DNA from 3 places in the Paenibacillus sp. F4 genome. Region 1 is predicted to be linked to each of the others. Evidence: riboswitches for the same ligand, from Rfam matches in the RefSeq annotation. Region 1 holds a riboswitch; each other region holds the start of a gene.

Region 1 (7,555 bases):
GTCAACGGGAGGTATCCATTGTATGACCCCAGCACGCACTAAAATCGTTTTATTGTCTACACTAGCCCTCGGTCTCCTCGCAGGGACGTTATGGTTTGCCTGGCAGCCCCAACCGCTATCTGACCCGCAGTCCATAGGCCAACCACTATACGGCTCCCTGTCTGAGTCTGCGCTTGCCCCAAATATGGGCAAGCCTCTAGGGGCAAACATCCTGCCTGACCTGCCCAAGAACCCTCCACAGCCCGCTACAGAAATCCTCAGCAAACGGGTGGTAGAGTACCACATTGATGTGTCTCTGGAAAAAGGACAGGTTTTGCGAGGCACTGAGACACTGACCTGGAAGCATCCGGGCAAGAAAACCGTGAATGATCTGTATCTTCATCTATACCCGAATGCCTTCTCTTCCATGGAAACCACCTTTATGAAGGAATCCGGTGGAAAGCTGCGAGGAGACACCATGCCCAAAGACGGCTTTGGCTCCATGACGCTGACTGAACTAAAAACAGAAGACGGTTTATCTCTCATGCACCGCATCCAATATGTGCAGCCAGATGACGGTAACGCAGGCGACCGTTCGCTCGTGAAGGTGCGTCTACCCAAGCCGGTACGAGGTGGCGAAGAAATCACATTATATATGAAGTTTGAGGTAAAACTGCCCGCCATCTTCGCTCGTATGGGTGCGACAGATGATTTTGTAATGGCAGGACAGTGGTTCCCGAAGCTCAGCGTCTACGAGACTGCAGGACAGCGTGGACGCGCCGAGGAGGGCTGGAACCTCCACCAGTATCATGGTAACTCCGAGTTTTATGCCGATTTTGGAATTTACAGCGTACGGATTCGGGTGCCTGAAACTCATATCGTAGCAGCGACCGGATTTCCCACCCGTGGTGCCGTCCGACAGAACGGCCAAAAAATATATCAATTTTATGCCGATGATGTACACGATTTTGCCTGGTCCGCTTCACCCAACTTTGTAACCGTAGAAGAACCCTTTTCTTCCGCTGAAGTCCCTGGTGTCAAAATTAAGCTCTACCTTGACCCGTCGCACAAGGAGCTCAAAGGACGCTATATGAGCGCAGCGAAGGCCGCCCTTTCGTACTACAGCAAATGGTACGGGCCTTATCCATATTCCACCCTATCCATCGTGGTTCCACCCAAATCAGGCAATGGAGCCGGCGGTATGGAGTATCCGACACTCATCACGGCCGCTGCTGCGGGTAATCTGAATCCTGGCTATAGTCTGGAACGGACATTAGTTCATGAGATTGGACATCAATATTTCTACGGAATGGTAGCCAATAATGAATTTGAGGAGCCGTGGCTGGATGAAGGCTTCACCTCCTATGCAGAGGAGCGGCTTATGGAACAAGAATATGGGCTTACTCCCAACTTGCCATTACAATCGGGACAGGTAGCCTCCCCACAGCCGCTAAACCGCGAGTCATGGAAGTACGGCTCAGCTGCTGAGTATGCGCAAAATGCCTACTCTCGAGGCAAGCTGGTACTACGGGGCATTGAACGTCAGGTGGGTATGAAAAAAATGGATCGCATTATGCGGACCTACGTCCAGACGTACCGATTCAAGCATCCGTCCTCACAGGATTTTCAACGTATCGTGGAGAGAGTCACCGGACGCTCATGGAGCCACTATTTTGAACAGTATGTATATGACGGACAGATGGCGGACTTTTCAGTGGATCACATCACAAACCACAAGCTGGAGAATGGATATGAAGCCGTCGTGACGGTCAGCAAAAAAGGGGCGGATTATCCCAAGATCCCTGTCCAATTTACCTTCAAGGATGGGACAACGATATTCAAGGCTTGGGACGGCACGGGCAAAAGCACAACTTTTCGGATCAAAAGTACTTCTCCCGTTTCCTATGTAACCCTTGATCCTCTATATACCATTGCACTGGAGAACAAGCATATTAACAATAGCCTAAAGGCCGAATTGGACGAAAAGCAACAAACCCGTTGGAATGTAAGTGTAACCAAGCTGTTAGAAACACTGCTTGGAAGTCTGTCATGGTGAGGTGTCTATAGATGCGGACTGTTATAAAAGAGGGCTGGGCGCTGGTGCGCATACGATTCTATATCGTTATCATTTTATTTCTGTATCGACTACTGTGGGGGGTGTTTCTCTATCGGCTGGTGCAGTCTGCCGTTATCCCGCTACTGCTCCGTTATCCTGATCAGGGTCACAACGAGCTGGGACAGACCTTGTTTTGGATGGAGAGCCAGATTGCTCTGGTGGATAGCCAGGAAGTACATGTGTATTTGTGGATACTACTAGGGGCGACTGTACTACGCATACTGATCACTCCCTTCATTAGAGCCGGAATATATCAAAGCCTGCATACCGATGCGACTGAACCGCAAAGCCTGTCCTTTTTCAAGGGTATGAAACGCCATGGCATGTCGTCGCTGTTGTATTACACCATCGAGTTGGGACTGCTGCTGCTTCCCGCCTTTTGGGTAGTACCGAGACTCTACCCTATTGTAGCAGGAACGCTTCAGTCTCCCTCTTACCTGCTTCATTTGTTGCCCTATGCTATGGGGTGGATGGCTTACGGATGGTTCATTCGGCAGTGCATCCTGTATATGCAACTGGGGACTGTCGGTGGTCACGCCATACTATCGTCCCTGCTCGCCTTCTTTCGCCAGTTCCTCCCAGCTGTCGGTATATCCCTTTTGCTCGGTGCTTGTGTGCTGCTGGTCTTCGGTCTATTTGGCACCGTGGCGATGATTTGGACTGGCATGCTGGCGCTCATTCTCCAGCAATCGTATCATTTTGTTACTAGTCTGGTCAGGCTGTGGCATATCAGTTCGCAGTACAGACTATGGCATACCGATATCTCCAGTAGAAGTTAAGCCCTGCCTTTATGTTTTTTACTTCATTTCTGTCTGTCGAAAAATCTTGATTCATATCCGCGCAAACGACACATAACTGAATACTGTTAACAAGATCTGTTCCTGGGACATTAGGAGCAGATTTTTTTTGTAACTTTTTGCAATGAAACATTTGCCAAAGCCAGCCGTCTTTGTTACAATAATCGCAGTGAACTGATAGTAACAACTTTGTAATCTTTATTGTAACCTTTATCTCAAAAATAACGTTATTGTGAATACTGCTCTCCAAGGTGCACATCTTAAGTTAAGCCTAATTCCTGGCACCTAGGAAGCGGGGGAACCAGTTTGGGTGAATTGATCTCGCAACAGAGTGGTCATAGGGGAACCTTCTACCGAATCCTTAAGCTAACCTCGCAGGCATTGGAAGGGGTATATTTTTTTTGAAGAAGAAGCTAACGATCGCAGCTATGGGTCTTGCCATTGCCTTTACATCTTTTACATTCGGTGGCGGCAGTGCATATGCAGACTCTAAGATGGACCAGGTCATTCAAGATGCCAAAGGAACGAGCTACAGAAGCGGAGGCACTACACTCGAGGGATTCGATTGCTCCGGCTTCACAATGTACGTATACAACAAACTGGGAATTAAACTTCCGCATCAATCCGGATCACAATTCAAAATGGGATCTTCTGTATCCCGCGATGAAATGAGACCTGGGGACTTGGTGTTCTTCAACACCACAGGAAGAGGCATTTCCCATGTAGGTATCTTCGTAGGTGAAGGGAAATTTGCCCACTCCTCGACTTCACGTGGTGTAGTAGTTAGCTCACTGAACGAAAATTATTACGCTAACCGCTATGTCGGTGCAAAAAGAATTATGAGCACAGACGCTTACCATTCTGTAGCTTCAGAAATTCCTGATGACGACAACGTAGAATAACTAACGCACAGCAAGCTAACCCTAGCCGCAATTTGATTCTGACCGGAATCGAATTGCGGTTTTTTATGTCCACAACATCAGCAATTATTATCATTACTGACGAACTGAATCCTCAAAAGGTTTCAATTGTAGCGAACATCGTCGGTTTTACCGTCAGCGCTGGGGGAGCATATGAGCAGTAAATCCTTCTTATTGAATGTATACCCGACTTGGGTATGAAATAAACACGCTTGCCATTCCCCTGCAACTTGTCTACAATCTGTTGTTAATGATTGAAGTACCTGTGTAAAAGGAGGATGAAACACATGCCGGCCTCAATATCCAACTATCGGATCGTACCGATGGATGAGCATCAAGCGGCTGCAATCTGTGAGTGGCGCTATGATCCACCTTATAACATATACGGTTGGCTCCCCTGGGAACAAATGAAGGCACTTGAAGTCGAATTTGGAAGTCCCACGCTTCGCCAAGAGCAATATGTTGCCGTACTGGATAAAGAGAACAAGCTGACGGGATTTGCTCAATATTTTCCTATGATCGGTGTGACCCGGCTAGGTCTTGGAATGCACCCTGAAAGATGCGGACATGGCAAAGGCTCTGATTTTGTCCGTGCCATTGCAGAGGAAGCCCAACGACGCAACCCGAAGAATGAAATTGACCTAGAGGTGCTCACTTGGAATGGGCGCGCTATCCGGGCCTACAAGGCGGCTGGATTTGAGCTTACAGATACCTATGAACGCCAGACTCCTGATGGCAAAAAACCATTTTATTGTATGGTATATCGTCCCGAGCACCCAACCCAGATTCTATGATAAAAGCGCCTTCGGCATACAACCGCAATGTTGTATAGCGAAGGCGCTTTTATCATCATACGACAGATCATTACAAGCTCAATGACTGCTGCGCATTTTTTCAAAAGCTTCATTATATTGTTGGGCTTCCTTAATATCCACGGCCATAATACCGCCGTCGTCCCAAGAGGTCAAACGCAGAGTCACGGTCTTGTAATCAATCGTAATAAATGGATGATGATTGAACGCTTCAGATATAGCGGCAACTTCATCCACGAATGCAATCCCTTTCATAAAACTGGAAAAATTATATTTTCGGACGATCCAACGTCCTTCCTCCAGTTCCCAGCCCTCCAGTTTCTCCAGATGTGCTTCAATCTCTTCTTGTGTAAAAGGCATGTTACGAACTCCTCCCCGTTTATACGGAAGCCTTTCGACCGCTTAAATACGGCCAAAACTACGATATATTGGTGTACATATTACCACGGCCCCGTTGATAAATCCATAAGACGGACCTCAAATCAAAGGGACTGACGTCAGCTCCTCGTCCCCAATAAGTACATAGATGCGATGCTGCTCCGGCTCATAGATCACAACGCCACTCCCTACAGTGATTGTGGGCTCTGTACCCAGTGCATAAAATAAGTCTTCTGCCAAAGCTTCATTGACTTCCTGACGTCCCGCCGGGTCCAGCCTGTCCCAATCTTCTGCTTCCATCTCAAAAAATTCATAGCTATCTGGGATGCGCCCCACAGCCTCTGTCAAATCGTTCAAAATTTGTTCATACTCACGCCCATGCTTTACTCCCATGCCATTTCCTCCAATGGTTCCGCCATTCAATACATAATCACCTTATTATACCGGAAATTCGCACTTAACAAAAAAGAGAGTTTTGTCGATAAATACTATAATCCGTCTTGTAATGACGCGCTTGGGGCAAGGACGACCCCGGCGGCATGAAAGGATTCAAAATCTATTCTCATGGATGAGGTGTATCATGCAAATTTCAACCATTATCGGACTTGTGCTCGGGATTTTGTCACTGGTCGTCGGGATGATCTTAAAAGGCGCTCCGGTCGTCAATCTGGTCAATAATCCCGCTGCTTACATGATTATTTTCGTCGGAACGGCAGCGAGTATATTTATGGCCTTCCCGATGGCAGAAATCAAACGGATTCCGAAGCTGTTCAAGGTTATTTTCACTGAACAAAAACTGTTAGACCGCAAAGAGCTCATCGGTACGTTTACCGAGTGGGCATCCATTACCCGTCGTGAAGGTCTGCTCGCCTTGGAATCTAAGGTAGAGGAAATCGACGATCCCTTTATGCGTGGCGGCATGCGAATGATTATTGACGGCAATGATCAGGAATTCGTACGGGACGTTCTGATGGAGGATATCAATGCTACCGAGGATCGACATCGCTCTGGCGCACTGATCTTCTCCCAAGCCGGTATGTATGCTCCAACGCTCGGGGTACTCGGTGCGGTTGTAGGTCTGATTGCCGCTCTGGCTGACCTTAGTGACATGGAAAAGCTCTCTCATGCCATTGCAGCAGCCTTCATTGCGACGTTGCTCGGTATTTTTACAGGTTATGTCCTGTGGCATCCGATGTCCAACAAGCTGAAACGGTTATCCAAAAAAGAAGTAGAGCTTAAATTAATGATGGTCGAAGGTCTGCTTTCCATTCAATCGGGGATATCGACGATCGCCATCAGTCAGAAACTGACGATCTTCCTGACTCCGACCGAACGGGCTACGATGACCCAGAAGGATGGCGATTCCAGTGAGTAAAAAGAGACATGAACCGCATGAAGAGCATGCTGACGAAAGCTGGCTGTTGCCATATTCCGACTTAATGACCCTTCTGTTGGCTCTTTTCATTGTCTTATTCGGTATGAGCTCGCTCGACGCCAAAAAATTTGAAACTATGGCTCAATCCCTGAATGCAGCTTTTAGTGGCGGCACTGGCGTGCTGGATCACTCGGCCGCGAATCCGTCGTCACAATCCATGGATATGGGCAAAAATAAAGAACAAGTGTCACAACCCGTAAAATCGAAAGCTACTTCTACCTCTGAACTGCAAAAACAGCTTGCCCAGCGGGAAGAAGAAGATTTAAAAAAGCTTAAAAAACAGATGGATCAATATATTCAAAATAACGGCCTGACCCCCTTGCTGAATACCAAGCTAAACCAATCGCAACTAATGATCACCATTAGTGATAATGCCCTGTTTTCATCCGGGCAGGCCGAAGTAAAGCCGGAAGCAAGAAAGCTGGCCAAGTCCATTTCTAGTATGCTCCAGCAGTTCCCTGGCTATGATGTTATCGTATCAGGTCACACGGATAATGTACCGATCTCCAACAGCCAGTTCCCGTCCAACTTTGATTTGAGCGCCAAGCGCTCTCTGAATTTCTTGCGTATCTTGTTGCTCAATCCAGATCTCGATCCAACCAAGTTTGTATCCATCGGTTATGGCGAGTATCGTCCATTGGCAAGCAATCAAGATGGTCAAGGACGCTCCAAAAACCGTCGTGTTGAAATATCTGTTCTCCGCAAATATCAGAACGGAACACAGGTTATCAGTCCTACCTCAAGCTCGAATGAAGGTTGATTATGCATATGTTATATGAACAAAGGCACCGCCGCATTTTTATGCAGCTGGTGCCTCTTTGTTTAGTGCTTCCTGTACTTTGCCCTTTCAGATACGACGATCATACGCTGTAGGCTATACGAGCCCCTCTGGCATTAGCTAAGCGTATAATCGAGCATCTGGCCAAGCTCCTGCTTCTCAGCCTCTGTCAGATCACGCCAGGCACCTTTCTGAAGGGACCCCAACCGAATATTCATGATTCGCAGCCGTTGCAGTTTTTTAACTTCATAACCGAAGGCAGCACACATACGCCGGATCTGACGATTTTTCCCTTCTGTGAGGATAATACGGAATACATACTCAGATACACGCGTCACCT
Region 2 (7,555 bases), on a different contig from region 1:
ATTTTGTTATGCGGTCGTGGTGGAATGGCAGACACGCTATCTTGAGGGGGTAGTGAGCGTACGCTCGTGGAGGTTCGAGTCCTCTCGACCGCATCAATGGAATAAACGGAAAAGTCTCTCGCGGTAGAGGCTTTTTTTATTTGTGTAGTGATGTAATAAAGTAATGATTATGATGAAATAATGATTCCATAGTATAATATAATGCCATAATGTTATAGAATGATAAGTATAAACTTATGAAGTGACGGTGAAAAATATGGACACTCAACTGTTAGGAAATATATCAGAAAATATTTTGGGCTTGTTTCCGATTGTGAAGAAGAAATTTTTCACCTACGGTCCGCTCGATTTCCCATTACACTTGTCGCCTAATAACTTTCAGGTATTACTGCTTCTGCGTGAGGTGCGCTTGTCTACGGTATCTGATTTATCCAAACAGCTCAATGTCTCACGTCCGAACATGACTCCTCTTCTGGACAAACTGGTGGAGCATGGGTTGGCTGACCGCCAGTCGTGTGATTCGGATCGCAGAGTCGTGAATGTGGCGATTACACAGGAAGGCGATGCTTTTTGTGAACAGGTATTTCATACCTTCTCCAATAAAATTCAAGAAAGACTGGTGTATCTGCCAGAAGAAGATTTATTGCATCTGAGTGAAACTTTGAATGAATTGAAGCATATCTTACTTAAAATCGACAACTCTGCTACGTGATTGGCGTAAGTGAACCGGCTTAAAAACCGCCCTTTCTTCGGAAAACAGGCGGTTTTTGTTGCGTGTTGTGGTATAATGGGAACCAACATACATAATTCGGTAATTTTAGCATACGTGATCTTTGAAATGGGAACAGAGAACATGATATCGTTATTTGAGAGCCTGCTAGGGAGGAAGGAACTTCTATGCAATCTATTTACCATCGCATCGAGGAACTCATCAAGGAACGGGGAATGACGAAAAAGGCGTTCTGCCAGCAGTTAGGCATTAGTACAGGGAACTTCGGGGATTGGAAAAGAGGAAAAACGACGCCAGGCACGAATAAACTCATTGAAATCGCTTCTTTTTTTGATGCCAGTCTGGATTGGATTATGCTGGGTCGAGATGTACAGGGTGAGGTGCTAAAGGAGTCGCAAGACCCTTATTTTTTTGACGCTTCAGGGCAACTGAATTGCCAGGGGGAACCGCTTAGTGAGGCGGAAAGAAATTTTATACTTGAGTATATTGAATTTACCCGCTTTCGTAAAGAGAAAAACCAGCGCAATTCTACTATGGGGTAATGGTTGCTTAGGATTTGATGGGGATTACTAATGAGTAAGGCTGAAAAATGAAAATTATTTCAGAAAAAGTTACTGTGTCGGAGGGGAAACATTTTGGGAGATCAAACTATTTATCAGCGGATTGAAGCTTTGATTAAGGATCGTGGAATGACCAAGAAGGCATTTTGTGAAAAACTTAAAATCAGTTCAGGGAATCTTGGTGATTGGAGAAGAGGTAAAACAACGCCGGGTACCGCCCATTTGATTCAGATTTCAGACTTTTTTAATGTATCGCTTGATTGGTTAATGAAAGGGATTAAGCCAGGAGAAGGCGTACTTCAGGAGCAGAAGGCTGCTTATTTTTTTGGAGTGATGGGGCCACTCAATTGCCAGGCAGAAGATCTTGAGACGGAAGAACAGAATTTTATTTTAGAATATGTTGAATTTGCGAAATACCGTAAGCAAAAAAGTGAGAAGGATAAAACAAAGCCGGAATAATTTTTTAGCTAAAGATCGTCTGGGTTGAAAACCCGTAAACGAACTGGAGAGGTTCGCTTTACGGGTTTATTTGGTTTCTTGGTGGTATGGAATGACCTATATGTAACTGGAATGCTTGTTGGGTTTAGAGTGGCGGTGCCTCCTTATAATCGTTATCGTCGATGTTCAGAATTGCAGCAACTTGTTTTCTGTACCTTTGTGCTTTGCGGGTGCCGTGAATCAGATTGGACAAGCGTGAAGGTGGAATATTGTGTGTCTCACAAAATGTTTTCTGATCCAGTCGAAGTTCGACAAGCCGTTGTTTGATGGCCCACCCGAAGGAGGTGACAGGCATTTTGTTGTTCAAGAGAAATCGCCCCTTACGGATTCTTGCAGAATAATTGGTGTGTTATAATAATCATCAGTAAACATGTTAGAATTAACCATCTGACACTATGATACACTTTTATACGTGTTTTTACAATCTTAAATGCGTCATTTTGTTGAATTAATTACTTAATTAAGTGCTAGGTGGTTCTGATAATCCGTCTAGAGTCTGCTAATGGTGTGAATTGCGATTATATGTGGATAAAAAACACTCTGCCACCTGAGGAAAGGGACAGAGTGTTTTTGGTGTTGTGGCCACATTGGCGAAACGACGCATCAGGGGGATGCTGGAAGGCGTTTGAATAGACCTGAGGAGGAAAACAGTCTAGGTTCATCCAATTGGCTATTATGGCTCATATAAAGAGGTAGAGTGATGTAGGAGCTGGACCAATGTCTGTGAAGAAAGCGACGCTGAGATGCAGTTGGCTCAGGTTGGTTAAGCTTCTTCCAGGCGGAGAGCAGCTCGCTGGTCATACGCTCCATAAGAGGGTTCTTTTCCTCATAAGGAGGATTGAGTAGTTTGAAGGCATCTTCCACACAGAAGGACACCGCTGCGCTAAGATAGCCGTGCACGGTCTGTTCTACATCGTTTCCGAGGAGGAAGTTAATCCAGGTGTGAACGGTAGCGAGTGTGCCAATCGCATTGTATTGAATGAGTATGGATTCCAACTGGTCAAATTCAAGCCAAGGATAAAGAGCCTTGGCGAGCTTGAGCAGACGCTGACCGGATAGACGCAACTCCTTCACATGCTGCCAGGAGGGACGTTGGGTATGCAGCATCTTATCAATGAGAGCGATTCGCCAACCGTCATTCTGCTGGATGGCGACATACAGACTTTTGATGGCCATGCCGTCAACGGTTGTAAATTGAGGATACAAATCATCCAGCATGTAATGCTCCAGGTCTTGTAGACTGTTCAAATGTCCGTTGCGGAATAGTTTCTTCAGTCCGTTAAAACGGGTGAAGCCACCAACAGGTAGGGAAGGGTCCAATAATAATGCATAGTTCAGCAAGCGGTTGCCTTTATGCAGGGCGGTTCGCCTCCTCGAAGTGAATCATTATGTTATATTATTTTACTATTCACTTGGTTTAATGAAAAATATTTGATATATATGTAATATATATTTACACTTAAGTATCATTTGTGTCAAATTAAATATTTTTATTGTCCATATATGTCAGTTAAAATAACATAGAAAATAATTATTCTATTTTTGTTTACAAATAGTTGATGAGAGAGTATAATAAATCTGTTGCCTCAATACATTATGATTTGCGGTCGTGGTGGAATGGCAGACACGCTATCTTGAGGGGGTAGTGGGCGTACGCCCGTGGAGGTTCGAGTCCTCTCGACCGCATTATATGCAAGACCCAGTTAAAAAAGCATCCTGACACGGTTTACGTGAAGGGATGCTTTTTTTGTTAAGCATTTTTCGTTATCCTTTAGCCACAGAAGCAACGGTAGACAACAGGTTGTTTAATAACTGTGATTAAGAAGAATGTCAGTTTTGCTGCAAAAGCTTCTCTATATCTCCCGCCAGCTTATCTGGAGTGGTTTGCGGTGCATAGCGCTTAAATACGTTACCTTCTCGTGTAATTAAGAATTTAGTAAAATTCCATTTGATCGCTTTGGATCCTAATACCCCCGGAGCTGTTTGGGTAAGGTAGCGAAATAAGGGGTGCGCTTGATCTCCATTGACATCTGTTTTGGCGAACATCGGAAAGGTAACACCATAATTGATCTGGCAAAATTCGGAAATCTCCTCGCTAGAACCTGGCTCTTGTTTGGCAAACTGGTTGCTGGGAAATCCCAAAATTTCGAGCCCCTGTTCATGGTACTGGTCATATAGCTCTTGTAGCGCTTTGTATTGGGGGGTTAACCCACATTTGCTGGCAGTGTTCACGATAAGCAGAACGTTCCCTTCATATGTGGATAACGGAATTTGTTTCCCTTGCAGGGTTTGCGCATCATATTCATAAACGGTCATAGTATCTCTCCTTATTCAATATTCAGCAATTAAATTGTAAGCAATTAAAAGCGAGGTTGCAAGTTTGGAAAAGCTGTATCAAGCCTTTAGCCGCTGTAAAATCGTATTTTGTTCAAAACAGTAAATCGCACCGCAAATGGAGCGAATTAAGGTGTTTCTTCTTATAAAAGCGGGTTCAATCGGTGTTTAGCTGGTACATATAGCGTATTTTCTTCTCTTTTTACAAAAAAAGGCCAAAAACGCTCTACCCTACGCCAATATTGACATGCTTGTCATTTTCGAAAAGGGATGAAAAACAGAGATTGAAGGAGCTGTGAGAAGCATAGTTGCATTGTAAGCGCTATTATTAATATCCTAGGCTCTAAAGGCCGATTTATAACCCCGCAGTTGAGCTTTACAGTCTTCCATGCGCGGGTGTATGATTCAAGACGTAATTTCAAATTAACTTGAATGAAGCAACAACGAAATGTCTATAGCGCTGAATTTTGCAGTTGCAAAAGCGGGGGAACCAATCGAGACTGTACGGCTTCGAAAGCCGTGTGTCTCATGGGGTGAATTTTCCGGTCAAGTGCCAGAAATAGGGCGACTCTCACGTCCGAATCCGACAGCTAACCTCGTAAGCGTACAGGGAGAGGCAACAAACCGCCGTGTGCAGCCATGGTTTATTTTATCATGGATATGTAAGAAGCCGGAGGAAAGCCTTTTTCCTTCGGCTTCTTTTTGTTGTCTTTTTATACCGGGAGAGGAGCTACTGATGGAAGGTCGGTTAATTATTGTCACTGCACCGAATGAAGCGGGCAGAAGTTTTGTGAAATTGCTTATTTTCAAAAAATTGGCGTTTGCAGTTCTGACGAATAGCGCCCAGGAGGAACGACAGCTCAAAAAAATGGGTGTGGAGCACATTGTCCGCATCAATACCATGCAAGCGGGAAAATGGAATTTTCCAAAAAAAGAAATTGGTAGTGTGTATTTGTTCGAGAACAGCTTGAATCTGACTTGCCGTTTCCTGCAAATATGTCGGCCACTAACATCGGAATCGATCTATGTTATTACGCACGGCTGTAATCCACAAGGAATTTATCGGGGATTGGGAGCGGACCATGTGATCTACACATTGAACGGAGAGGTGGGTTTTCTGCTGAACGGATAAGCGCTTATAACATAGTTGTTTTATGATTTTATGATCAAATAAGAATGGCGATCTGAGGACCGATACGGAGGGTATAAACATGATGGATATATACATGCTGCTCGTCATGGCTGTGAGTTATGGAGTGATACTGCTGTTTGTACGCTGGTGTGATGCGCAGACCTCTAAAGGAGGACGAAGAGGATGATCGTTATACTTGGGCTTACGGCTATTGTGTTTATGTATTTAATCTACGCACTCCTGAACCCTGAAAAGTTCTAGTCAGCTATAGGGGATAGAGCGGGCGGGAACAACAGATCTGAATATTAAGCATCATAGGTAACGGGTTTTCGCAAACGTGTGCACACGTTTGGTGCTCTGAAGCAGGTCTGTTGTTCCAAACGCAGGAGCATTTTGAAGGAGGAATAAAGGATGGAGCTGCTTCAAATTGGAATTGTGATCGTCATATTGCTGCTCTTGGTAAAGCCAGTGGGCACCTATATGTATCATGTATTCTCGAATGAACCCAATCGGACGGATCGGATTTTTGGCGGAACAGAAAAGCTGATTTATAAGGTAGTAGGATTGAAGAAGCTGGAGAGCATGCGTTGGACTACGTATGTTATGAGTTTCATTGCAACGAATGTGGTGCTTGTGGCGATCAGCTACTTGCTGTTGCGTTTACAGGGAATGCTTCCCGGTAATCCTGCGGGAAACAGTAATATGGAAGCATCACTAGCTTTTAATACGGTAATCAGCTTTATGACGAATACGAATCTCCAACATTATAGCGGAGAAAGCGGGCTTACGTATCTGACACAGATGGCGTTCGTCACGATGATGATGTTCACTTCGGCTGCTTCCGGTTTTGCGGTTGCTGCGGCTTTTATGAGGGGATTGACGCGGCGCGGTGAAGGGATGGGCAATTTCTTTCAAGATTTTATTAAAGCCATTATAAGGATTTTCCTGCCGCTGGCCTTTGTGCTTACGCTGGTGCTGGTTGGATTGAAGGTACCACAGACGCTACAGCCTACGGCGGATCTTACGACGCTGAGCGGAACACAGCAGCAGATTTCTATGGGACCCATTGCTTCTCTGGAGTCCATCAAGCATTTGGGGACGAATGGAGGCGGTTATGCGGGAGCTAACTCTGCGCATCCTTTTGAAAATCCAAGTCCTTGGACGAACGTGCTGGAAATTTTGGCAATGTGGGTAATGCCGGCTTCGTTGCCGTATACCTTTGGATTGTTTGCCCGTAATCGTAAGCAGGGCTGGATTATTTTTGGCTCCATGATGGTATTGTTTCTTATTTTTCTATCCATTACGTACGTGTCTGAAAAGACAGGTAATCCGTTAATCCAGACACTGGGTGTGGATGCTTCTCAAGGAAGCATGGAAGGGAAAGAGGTTCGTTTCGGCATTGGACAATCGGCTTTATTCACTGCGGTCACAACAGCAGCAACGACAGGTTCGGTCAATAATATGCATGATACACTAACCCCGCTGGGTGGCATGGCTGCTTTGGGAGAAATGATGCTAAACGTCATTTTTGGCGGCAAGGGTGTCGGGCTGATGAATATGCTGATGTATGCGATTCTGGGTGTGTTTATATGCGGACTGATGGTCGGGAGAACTCCGGAATTTATGGGAAGGAAAATTGAAGGCAAGGAAATGAAGCTGATCGCGATTGCCATTTTGGTACATCCGTTTCTCATTCTCGCCCCAACTGCGCTTGCGTTTATGAGTCATTGGGGATACGATGCGGTCACTAACCCTGGCTATCACGGGTTGACTCAGGTGCTCTATGAATATGCGTCATCTGCCGCAAATAACGGTTCGGGATTTGAAGGTCTTTCGGATAACAACGTATTCTGGAACATGACAACGGGGATGGTTATGTTCTTCGGACGATATGTATCTATGATTGCATTGTTGGCTGTGGCGGCTTCGTTGAATGCCAAAGCACCGACTCCGGTGACGACGGGGACACTGCGCACGGACAACAAGTTATTTGGAGCCATTCTGATCGGGGTCGTGCTGCTGATTGGTGCGTTGACCTTTTTACCCGTCATCGTATTGGGACCTGTTGCTGAATTTTTGACCATGTGAAGAAGAAAATGAGAATGGATGAACGGGGTGTTTGATCATGAAGGAACAGCGCAAACACATGCTGGACAGAAGCATCTTGAAGCATGCGATCAAGGATAGCTTTATAAAATTAAATCCGATGATTATGATGAAAAATCCTGTCATGTTTGTCGTGGAGATCGGTACATTGGTCGTGCTGCTAATGTTACTGTTTCCCGGTTATTTTGGAACTGG
Region 3 (7,555 bases), on a different contig from region 1:
CTTATCTTATTGATGATTTATTCAGTTTGTCGATTTGGAAATGTCGAAAAACTATAATTCGACATTTTACGACAAAGAATGTCGAATGAGGGGAATCATTTAGGATTTTATTGTATTTTAATCCATTATTCCGAATATTAAAGGAGCTGATATCTTGCACCAGCCACTCAGTGAAGAAAAAGTTTTTAAAGACCCGGTACATAACTACATCCATGTTCAGGATACTGTGATATGGCGGTTGATCAATACGCCGGAGTTCCAACGTTTACGGCGCATACGGCAGTTAGGCACATCGTATCTTACGTTTCATGGAGCGGAGCATAGCCGGTTTTCACACTCATTGGGCGTATATGAGATTACGAGAAGTATTATTTCTCAATTTGAACGTGGAGATTTCCCAGATTGGCCGAAGGAGGAAAGGCTGGTTGCTCTGTGTGCAGCTCTATTGCATGATGTGGGACACGGTCCATTTTCTCATTCAATTGAGGAAGCCTTTCATATGAACCATGAGGATTGGACATGCCGCATTGTATTGGGAGACACGAAGATCAACGCCGTGCTACGGCAAGTCGACGAGAAGCTTCCACAAAAGGTGGCTGCGGTTATAGCCAAAACGTATGATAAGCCGATTGTTGTCAACCTGGTAACCAGTCCGCTAGATGCCGATCGTATGGATTATTTGTTGCGGGATGCTCACTCGACAGGCGTCAACTACGGCACGATTGATTTGGATCGTATTTTACGACTGCTGCGTCCTCATAATGGGAGAATTGTTGTGAAGGAATCAGGTATGCATGCAGTAGAAGATTATTTAATGTCACGCTATCAGATGTATTGGCAAATTTATTTTCATCCTGTAACACGCAGCTCGGAAATCCTTTTACGTAAAATTTTCAAGCGAGCAAAGGAATTGTTTAAAAACGGATATGAGTTTGGTTTTCTGCTGGACCCGCTGCCGGATCTGTTGAAAGGAGAGCTTACAGTAGAGCAATATCTGATGCTCGACGAGTCATTAATCCAGACCGTATTTAGCCAGTGGAAACGAGAAAAGGACGAGATTTTAAGCGATTTGAGCAGCCGTTTTATGGACCGTAGATTGTATAAATATGTAGAGATTGAAAATATGGATACAGATACCATTGACAGTATTCGAGAAGCTTTGAAAGAGGCTGGTTTGCACCCTGAATATGATTTTGAAATTGATTTTCCGACAGATCTTCCTTATGATGTGTTTCGGCAGGGTGGCTCGACGGACAACCAGATTTTACTGCTTGGACGTCAGGGCGAGGTGAGTGAAATATCCGAAGTTTCGGAAATTGTGCGCTCAATAAGTGGTATTCACCGAGGAAAATATCATATGTATTTTCCCCAGAATAAATTGAACGCGGTAAAAGACAGGCTTCCTGCCGAAATAAGGAATTATTTTGTCAAAGAATAGACAACTATATAGAAATGTAAGTAAAAAAAGGAGATGTAAACCTTGGAATTATTCGACACTCATACTCACTTGGATGCGCCACAATTTGACGAAGATCGTGAAGAAGTTATAGCACGTGCTGTCGAATCAGGAGTAACGCGGATGATCAATATCGGATTTAATCGTGAGACCATTCCATCCACCATGAAATTGGCCGAGACGTATGATTTTATTTATGCAGCAGTTGGATGGCATCCGCAGGATGCTATTACAATGCAGGAGGGCGATTTAGAATGGATTGCATCGTTATGCAGTCATAAGAAAGTTGTAGCCATCGGAGAAATCGGTCTGGATTATTATTGGGATACATCACCGAAGGATGTTCAGCATCGGGTGTTTCGAAGTCAAATTGGTCTGGCTCGTGAGCTCAAAATGCCCATTGTTATTCATAACCGGGATGCCCATGAAGATATTGTTAAGATTTTGCGCGAGGAAAAAGCGAGTGAGATTGGAGGAGTCATGCACTCCTTTTCGGGTAGCTGGGAGACAGCCAAAATGGTGCTGGATATGGGATTTCACCTTTCCTTCGGTGGTCCAATAACGTTCAAAAATGCCAAGCAGCCAAAAGAGGTGCTCGCACAGGTGCCGCTGGACCGTCTGCTCATTGAAACTGATGCTCCCTATCTGACGCCTCATCCGTTTCGTGGGAAGCGAAATGAGTCTGCACATGTGAGACTGGTAGCAGAGGCTGCAGCCCAAATCAAGGGAATTACAGTGGAGGAATTAGTGTCAATAACGACCCGAAATGCCCTGGAACGATTTGACATTCAATGAAAAAGTGAAGAAATCGATCAAGATAAAGAGATAGACGAAGCTAATCATGAATTTGTTGCAGGAAACTCGAGAATATTACAATATTTTAACCGAATATTTTGAAAAATGTACTTGAAACCTGCTTTACAACATGCATAGAAACAGGATATCATCTTTTCAGTGAATTGTTGTTTGAATGTAAACATCAACAAGTCATTTCATGAACCAGTCTCGCTGAGTCCCTTTTACAGGGAACGGGGGAACCGATATGGCTTACAGTACGTCCGGCGTATGTGCAAGAAGGGAACGTCTCTTCCGCCAGCCGGCTCGACCTAAATTCTTTTCCCGAATGGGATTGAACAGGTGGAGGAGCCGTATTTCGATTTCTTTCTGGGTCTTCGGGGTGAATGTGAAGGCGACCGCCATGAGCGGTTGACCCAAGCTAGGGCGACTCTCTACGTCCGAACCCGACAGCTAACCCCGTAAGCGTAACAAGAGAGAAGCCATCTCGTGCATGAGTTTTCCCGCATATTCACACATGCCGGAAGCCACGAAAGAGCTCTCTAGTCTCTTTCTCTGGCTTTTTTTGTTGTGAATAAAAGAAAATCTGTCATCATACTGTGGTTAAACAGGGGAGGACAGCATGCCGCGAAGACGGGTACATGGTGCAGGACAGTCGTAGTTTGGGCTTGTCTTGTAGAAAATCTGTTATAGTCACGTCAAATCTCAACTATGTCTTACTCCAGACGGCGGGCTATGTAAGGAGGACGGAGGAAATGGGCATTTTCCAAAAAAAGGATACCCATGAGTCACGCTCATCCAGCATGTCTTACGTATTGCGTTGGAAGCAAGAGAATGTGCGCCAGGCTGCTTTGGTTGCTATTTTTCTAATCGCGCTAACGATTATGATTTCAATTCTGATGTACACGCAATCTAAAAAACAAGTCTTTTTTGTCATCGATGGCAAGGCGTCTGCGGTAGAAACCCGGGAATCCAAGCTTCAAGATTTGCTGAGCGAGCATTCCATTTCACTTCAGCCGCATGATACAGTTTCCATGCCGCTAAATGGAGCAGTACAGGATGGGGATCGCGTAGTCATTAAACGTGCCAATCAAGTCAAAGTATCTTCAGGCAATGAGACGAAAAAGCTGTACACAACAGAAAATACAGTAGAAGGTGCCATTCGTACCTCGGGCTATAAATTATCGTCAACGGATAAAGTTTATCCTGCGTTGGATGCCTCTGTTTCGTCTAACATGGACATAAAAATCGTCCGTGTGAAGAAACAGCAGGTCGAACAGAAAAAACAGGTGCCTTATCAGGTCATCAAAACGGCCGATCCGAGTCTTTATAAAGGCGATAATCGGGTCATTCAAAGCGGCAAATCGGGTGTGGTCGTCCAGCATGTTCAAAAGGTATATCATGATGGAAAGTTGGTATCCAAACAGCTGGTTAACAAGGAAGTTGCACAGAACCGTGTGGATAAGGTCATTGCGGTAGGAACGAAGAAAAAACCGGTCGTTCTTGCTGCTTCCGTCGGTCCCAATGATGCGGTTAAGGCAACAGCAGTTAGTTCGGGCAGTGCTGTCCGTAAAGCAGGCGTCAATTTTAAATATAGCAAGGTTTTACAAAATGTCTCCATGACGGCGTATTCCTCACAGGAGCCAGGTATCGGTACACGTACTGCATCCGGCGCACGTGTCACGGAAGGACGCACCATCGCTGTCGATCCGAGTGTAATTCCAATCGGCTGGTGGGTGTATATCGAAGGGGTGGGCTTCCGCCGAGCGGAGGATACCGGTGGCGCGATTAAAGGCCACAAAATCGATGTGTATTATGAGAGTTTGAGCCGAGCCAACCAATTTGGTCGTAAGCACGGTAAAACCGTATATGTCATCGGACCGGTAAAGCCTGAAATCAACTAAAACAGGTTGTGTATGTTGAGGGCAATGCGATAGTATTAACAACATAGTTATGCCATGCTAAGAAGAGGATATCCTCTTCTTATTTTGTTTTCAAAAGCAGGGAAAGATAAATATAGCTTGCTGTGTAGCAGTGGAGGGAAACGCAAATGATCAAGGAAGTGATCGTGGTAGAGGGCCGGGATGATACGGTGGCCATTCGCCGCGCTGTTGAAGCGGATACGATAGAAACTGGCGGCTCAGCCATTAATAAAATGACGCTGCGTAAAATTGCATTGGCGCAGGAGCGGCGGGGGGTCATCATTTTAACCGATCCCGATCATGCAGGGGAGCGCATCCGTAAGATTATCGCGTCCAAGGTACCCGGCTGCAAGCAGGCCTTTATACCCGAGGCAGAAGCGACGCGCAAAGGAGATATTGGCGTGGAGAATGCCTCACCAGAAGCGATCAGACACGCTCTTGCACGGGTTCATACGACAGTGGAAGGCGCCGACCCACTGATTGAGTGGGCGGACCTGATTGATGCTGGACTCATCACCCACCCCAATGCTGCTGCACGCCGTATGGCCTTAGGGAATGTGCTGGGTATTGGTTATTGTAACGGAAAGCAGCTACATAAACGGCTCTCTGTATTTCAGATCAGCCGCGAGGAATTTGCCGGGGCGCTGGCACAAATTGAAAGTGAAGGATTGTGATGTCCGTATGACAGGGATTCAAGATATAGCAACACCGCGGCGTACGAAGGAAATTATTCAACGGCACGGTTTTTCGTTCAAAAAGAGTTTGGGACAAAATTTCCTGATTGATCAAAATATTCTCAATAAGATTGTAAATGCTGCCGGATTGGATGAGACGAAGGGTGCACTTGAGATCGGTCCTGGGATTGGCGCTTTAACCGAGAAGCTGGCCCAATCGGCCAAGGCAGTTACCGCTGTCGAGATTGACCAGCGGCTACTGCCAATTCTCGAAGAGGTGTTGGCCCCTTACGAGCATGTGAAGGTACGTCATGGAGACGTGCTGAAGCTGGATTTGCGCGAGGTGTTCGCAGCCGATTTTGCAGACGTGAGTAAAGTAAGTGTCGTGGCTAATCTGCCGTACTATGTTACTACACCGATTCTGATGAGGCTGCTGGAGGACAAGCTCCCTCTGGAGAATATCGTCGTTATGATCCAAAAAGAAGTGGCTGAGCGCATGGCTGCGTCTCCTGGAACGAAGGATTACGGCAGTCTGAGCATTGCAGTGCAATATTACAGCGAACCTGAATTAGTCTGCACTGTGCCGAATACAGTATTTATTCCCCAGCCAAATGTGGAGTCTGCAGTCATCCGGCTGCGTGTACGGGAAGCCCCTCCGGTGGAAGTGGTGGATGAGAAGCACTTCTTTGAAGTGGTTCATGCTGCTTTTGCCCAGCGTCGTAAAACCATTTCCAATAACTTAAAAAGCCGTTTCTTCACCAAAGAGAACAGGGACACGCTGGAGCCGCTGTTGCAACAAGCTGGTATTGAACCCTCCCGTCGAGGAGAAACGCTAAGTATTGAGGAATTTGCGCGTCTCAGCGCTGTGCTGTTGGAGGCAGGTATATCCTAAGCTGGAACCAAACTGTGCATTCACCCATACGATATAGGAGGGGTGATACAGTGTGATGAGTTTAGGAGACTTGGTCGTTCGGAAATCGTACGGTGGAGATGTCACGTTTCGTGTTGAGGACATCCAGCGGGATAAAGCGATCATTAAGGGAATAGAATTTCGGCTGCTGGCCGATTCCCCGGTGAACGATCTGGTCAGAGTGCCTGCAGACCAGATTAGCGGAAAGACTCAGCAGGCCCACATTAAGGCTGGTGAGTCTCTTAATCTGTTGCAACGGGCACGCCAGCAGCAAGCTGCTCGTAGTCAGGCAGCTCTGGTTGGGGACTGGAGTGATCCGGTCGAGTCAACGTATTTTGAAATGCCGGGAAAGGTTCTTCATCTGGATGGAGATCCCAGCTATCTGAAAAAATGCCTCAGTTTATATGAACAGCTCCGTGTTCCTGCAGAGGGACATCACGTTCACGAATCGGCAATGGCGGACACGTTGTACCGATTGCTTCCCCGTATCCGTCCGGATATCGTAGTCATTACCGGACATGACGGTGTGCTGAAGCAGCCACAGCCTTACGATTTGTACAGCTTGAAAAGTTATAAAAATTCGCAAAATTTTGTGGCGGCGATTCAGGTAGCAAGACAATATGAACGTCATCTGGATTCGCTGACGATTGTAGCGGGGGCGTGCCAGTCCCATTTTGAGGCGCTGCTACGTGCGGGAGCGAACTTCGCCAGCTCACCAGGGCGTATCCTGATTCACGCGCTGGACCCCGTTTACGTGGCTGCCAAGGCGGCCTTTACTTCGATCCGTGATACGGTCAACATGGGGGACCTGTTTCACCAGACAATCAGTGGCAGTCGCGGAGTGGGTGGAATTGAAACTAGGGGAAGCTATCGCATCGGCCTGCCGAAGCTTGAAAATTTGTCAACGCTTAAAGTAACGCCTTCCGCCATCTAGGATTCAAATGTGCCAATAGGATTAATCTGAACAAAAAGCCTCTGCTTTCAGAGGCTTTTTGTCATTTTTTATATAAATTATTCCTGTTCGCAAAAAATTAAATTGACAACTTATTTTTCGTGTTGTTATAATATTTAGCTTGATTTGACAATCCCTCTAAAATTCGTTATAATGGACAAGGAAAGAGGTGGTCGTTAGGCAATGGCTAAAAATACGCTGTTGGAAATCAAACGCAGTCTCGACGCACATGTAGGGCAAAAAATTTTGCTGCGGGCTAACGGCGGGCGCCGTAAGACCGTCGAACGAACTGGTGTCTTGGAAGAAACGTACCCTTCTGTTTTTATCGTCAAGCTGGATCAGGAGCAACAGACGTTTAAACGTGTCTCCTACAGCTATGCTGACATTCTTACCGAGTCGGTGGAAGTCAGCGTATATGATCCCGACTCCCATACAAGTGTAGTCGAATATTTTGAAACACCTTAATTGATTTCGTGATTTATACCAGCTTTGCAGGTTTAACGACGGCTTCGTCATTTCAAATGACGGGGCCGTTTTGTATATACAGAGCAGGATGAAGCATGACATCTCTGCACATACTAAGCCGGGAATGATCTTCCTTATTCCATTGCCGAAGGGGGCGTATGTATGAGCAGAAGAAGACGGAGTGTCATGTCGGAGGAGCTAAAGTACGAGCTGGCCAAAGATCTTGGGTTTTACGACACGGTCAAGGAAGAAGGCTGGGGAGGCATTAAAGCCAAGGATGCGGGCAATATGGTCAAGCGGGCCATCCAGCTTGCTGAGCAGGCAGCTTCTCGCAAATCGTAGCCATCGGTGGTGCTGATGAAAAGCGGGGATATCCGGGTT

Evidence for each region. Region 1 has a riboswitch for cyclic di-AMP ahead of C1T21_RS25415 (C40 family peptidase). Riboswitches for the same ligand answer to the same signal wherever they lie in the genome.
Region 2: linked by a shared signal. The riboswitch ahead of C1T21_RS15295 (hypothetical protein) and the one ahead of C1T21_RS25415 (C40 family peptidase) in region 1 are both predicted to bind cyclic di-AMP.
Region 3: linked by a shared signal. The riboswitch ahead of C1T21_RS18365 (resuscitation-promoting factor) and the one ahead of C1T21_RS25415 (C40 family peptidase) in region 1 are both predicted to bind cyclic di-AMP.

Annotation. Positions count from the first base shown of each region.
Region 1 is NZ_POVS01000025.1:43,383-50,937, forward strand. It holds gene C1T21_RS25405 (M1 family metallopeptidase) at 23-2,035, shown strand; gene C1T21_RS25410 (hypothetical protein) at 2,047-2,874, shown strand; cyclic di-AMP (ydaO/yuaA leader) riboswitch at 3,151-3,288, shown strand; gene C1T21_RS25415 (C40 family peptidase) at 3,294-3,794, shown strand; gene C1T21_RS25420 (GNAT family N-acetyltransferase) at 4,100-4,606, shown strand; gene C1T21_RS25425 (4a-hydroxytetrahydrobiopterin dehydratase) at 4,685-4,984, opposite strand; gene C1T21_RS25430 (hypothetical protein) at 5,102-5,395, opposite strand; gene motA (flagellar motor stator protein MotA) at 5,583-6,377, shown strand; gene motB (flagellar motor protein MotB) at 6,370-7,197, shown strand; gene rluF (23S rRNA pseudouridine(2604) synthase RluF) at 7,332-7,555, opposite strand, start outside.
Region 2 is NZ_POVS01000014.1:19,368-26,922, reverse strand. It holds tRNA gene C1T21_RS15335 (tRNA-Leu) at 11-93, shown strand; gene C1T21_RS15330 (MarR family winged helix-turn-helix transcriptional regulator) at 257-712, shown strand; gene C1T21_RS15325 (helix-turn-helix domain-containing protein) at 898-1,272, shown strand; gene C1T21_RS15320 (helix-turn-helix domain-containing protein) at 1,366-1,749, shown strand; gene C1T21_RS15315 (Rha family transcriptional regulator) at 1,874-2,095, opposite strand; gene C1T21_RS15310 (urease accessory protein UreF) at 2,392-3,129, opposite strand; tRNA gene C1T21_RS15305 (tRNA-Leu) at 3,392-3,474, shown strand; gene C1T21_RS15300 (glutathione peroxidase) at 3,619-4,104, opposite strand; cyclic di-AMP (ydaO/yuaA leader) riboswitch at 4,571-4,743, shown strand; gene C1T21_RS15295 (hypothetical protein) at 4,859-5,254, shown strand; gene C1T21_RS28475 (potassium-transporting ATPase subunit F) at 5,438-5,515, shown strand; gene kdpA (potassium-transporting ATPase subunit KdpA) at 5,666-7,342, shown strand; gene kdpB (potassium-transporting ATPase subunit KdpB) at 7,380-7,555, shown strand, end outside.
Region 3 is NZ_POVS01000016.1:10,772-18,326, forward strand. It holds gene C1T21_RS18355 (HD domain-containing protein) at 155-1,438, shown strand; gene C1T21_RS18360 (TatD family hydrolase) at 1,481-2,251, shown strand; cyclic di-AMP (ydaO/yuaA leader) riboswitch at 2,453-2,735, shown strand; gene C1T21_RS18365 (resuscitation-promoting factor) at 3,007-4,155, shown strand; gene rnmV (ribonuclease M5) at 4,302-4,847, shown strand; gene rsmA (16S rRNA (adenine(1518)-N(6)/adenine(1519)-N(6))-dimethyltransferase RsmA) at 4,855-5,739, shown strand; gene yabG (sporulation peptidase YabG) at 5,795-6,691, shown strand; gene veg (biofilm formation stimulator Veg) at 6,893-7,174, shown strand; gene C1T21_RS18390 (small, acid-soluble spore protein, alpha/beta type) at 7,337-7,516, shown strand.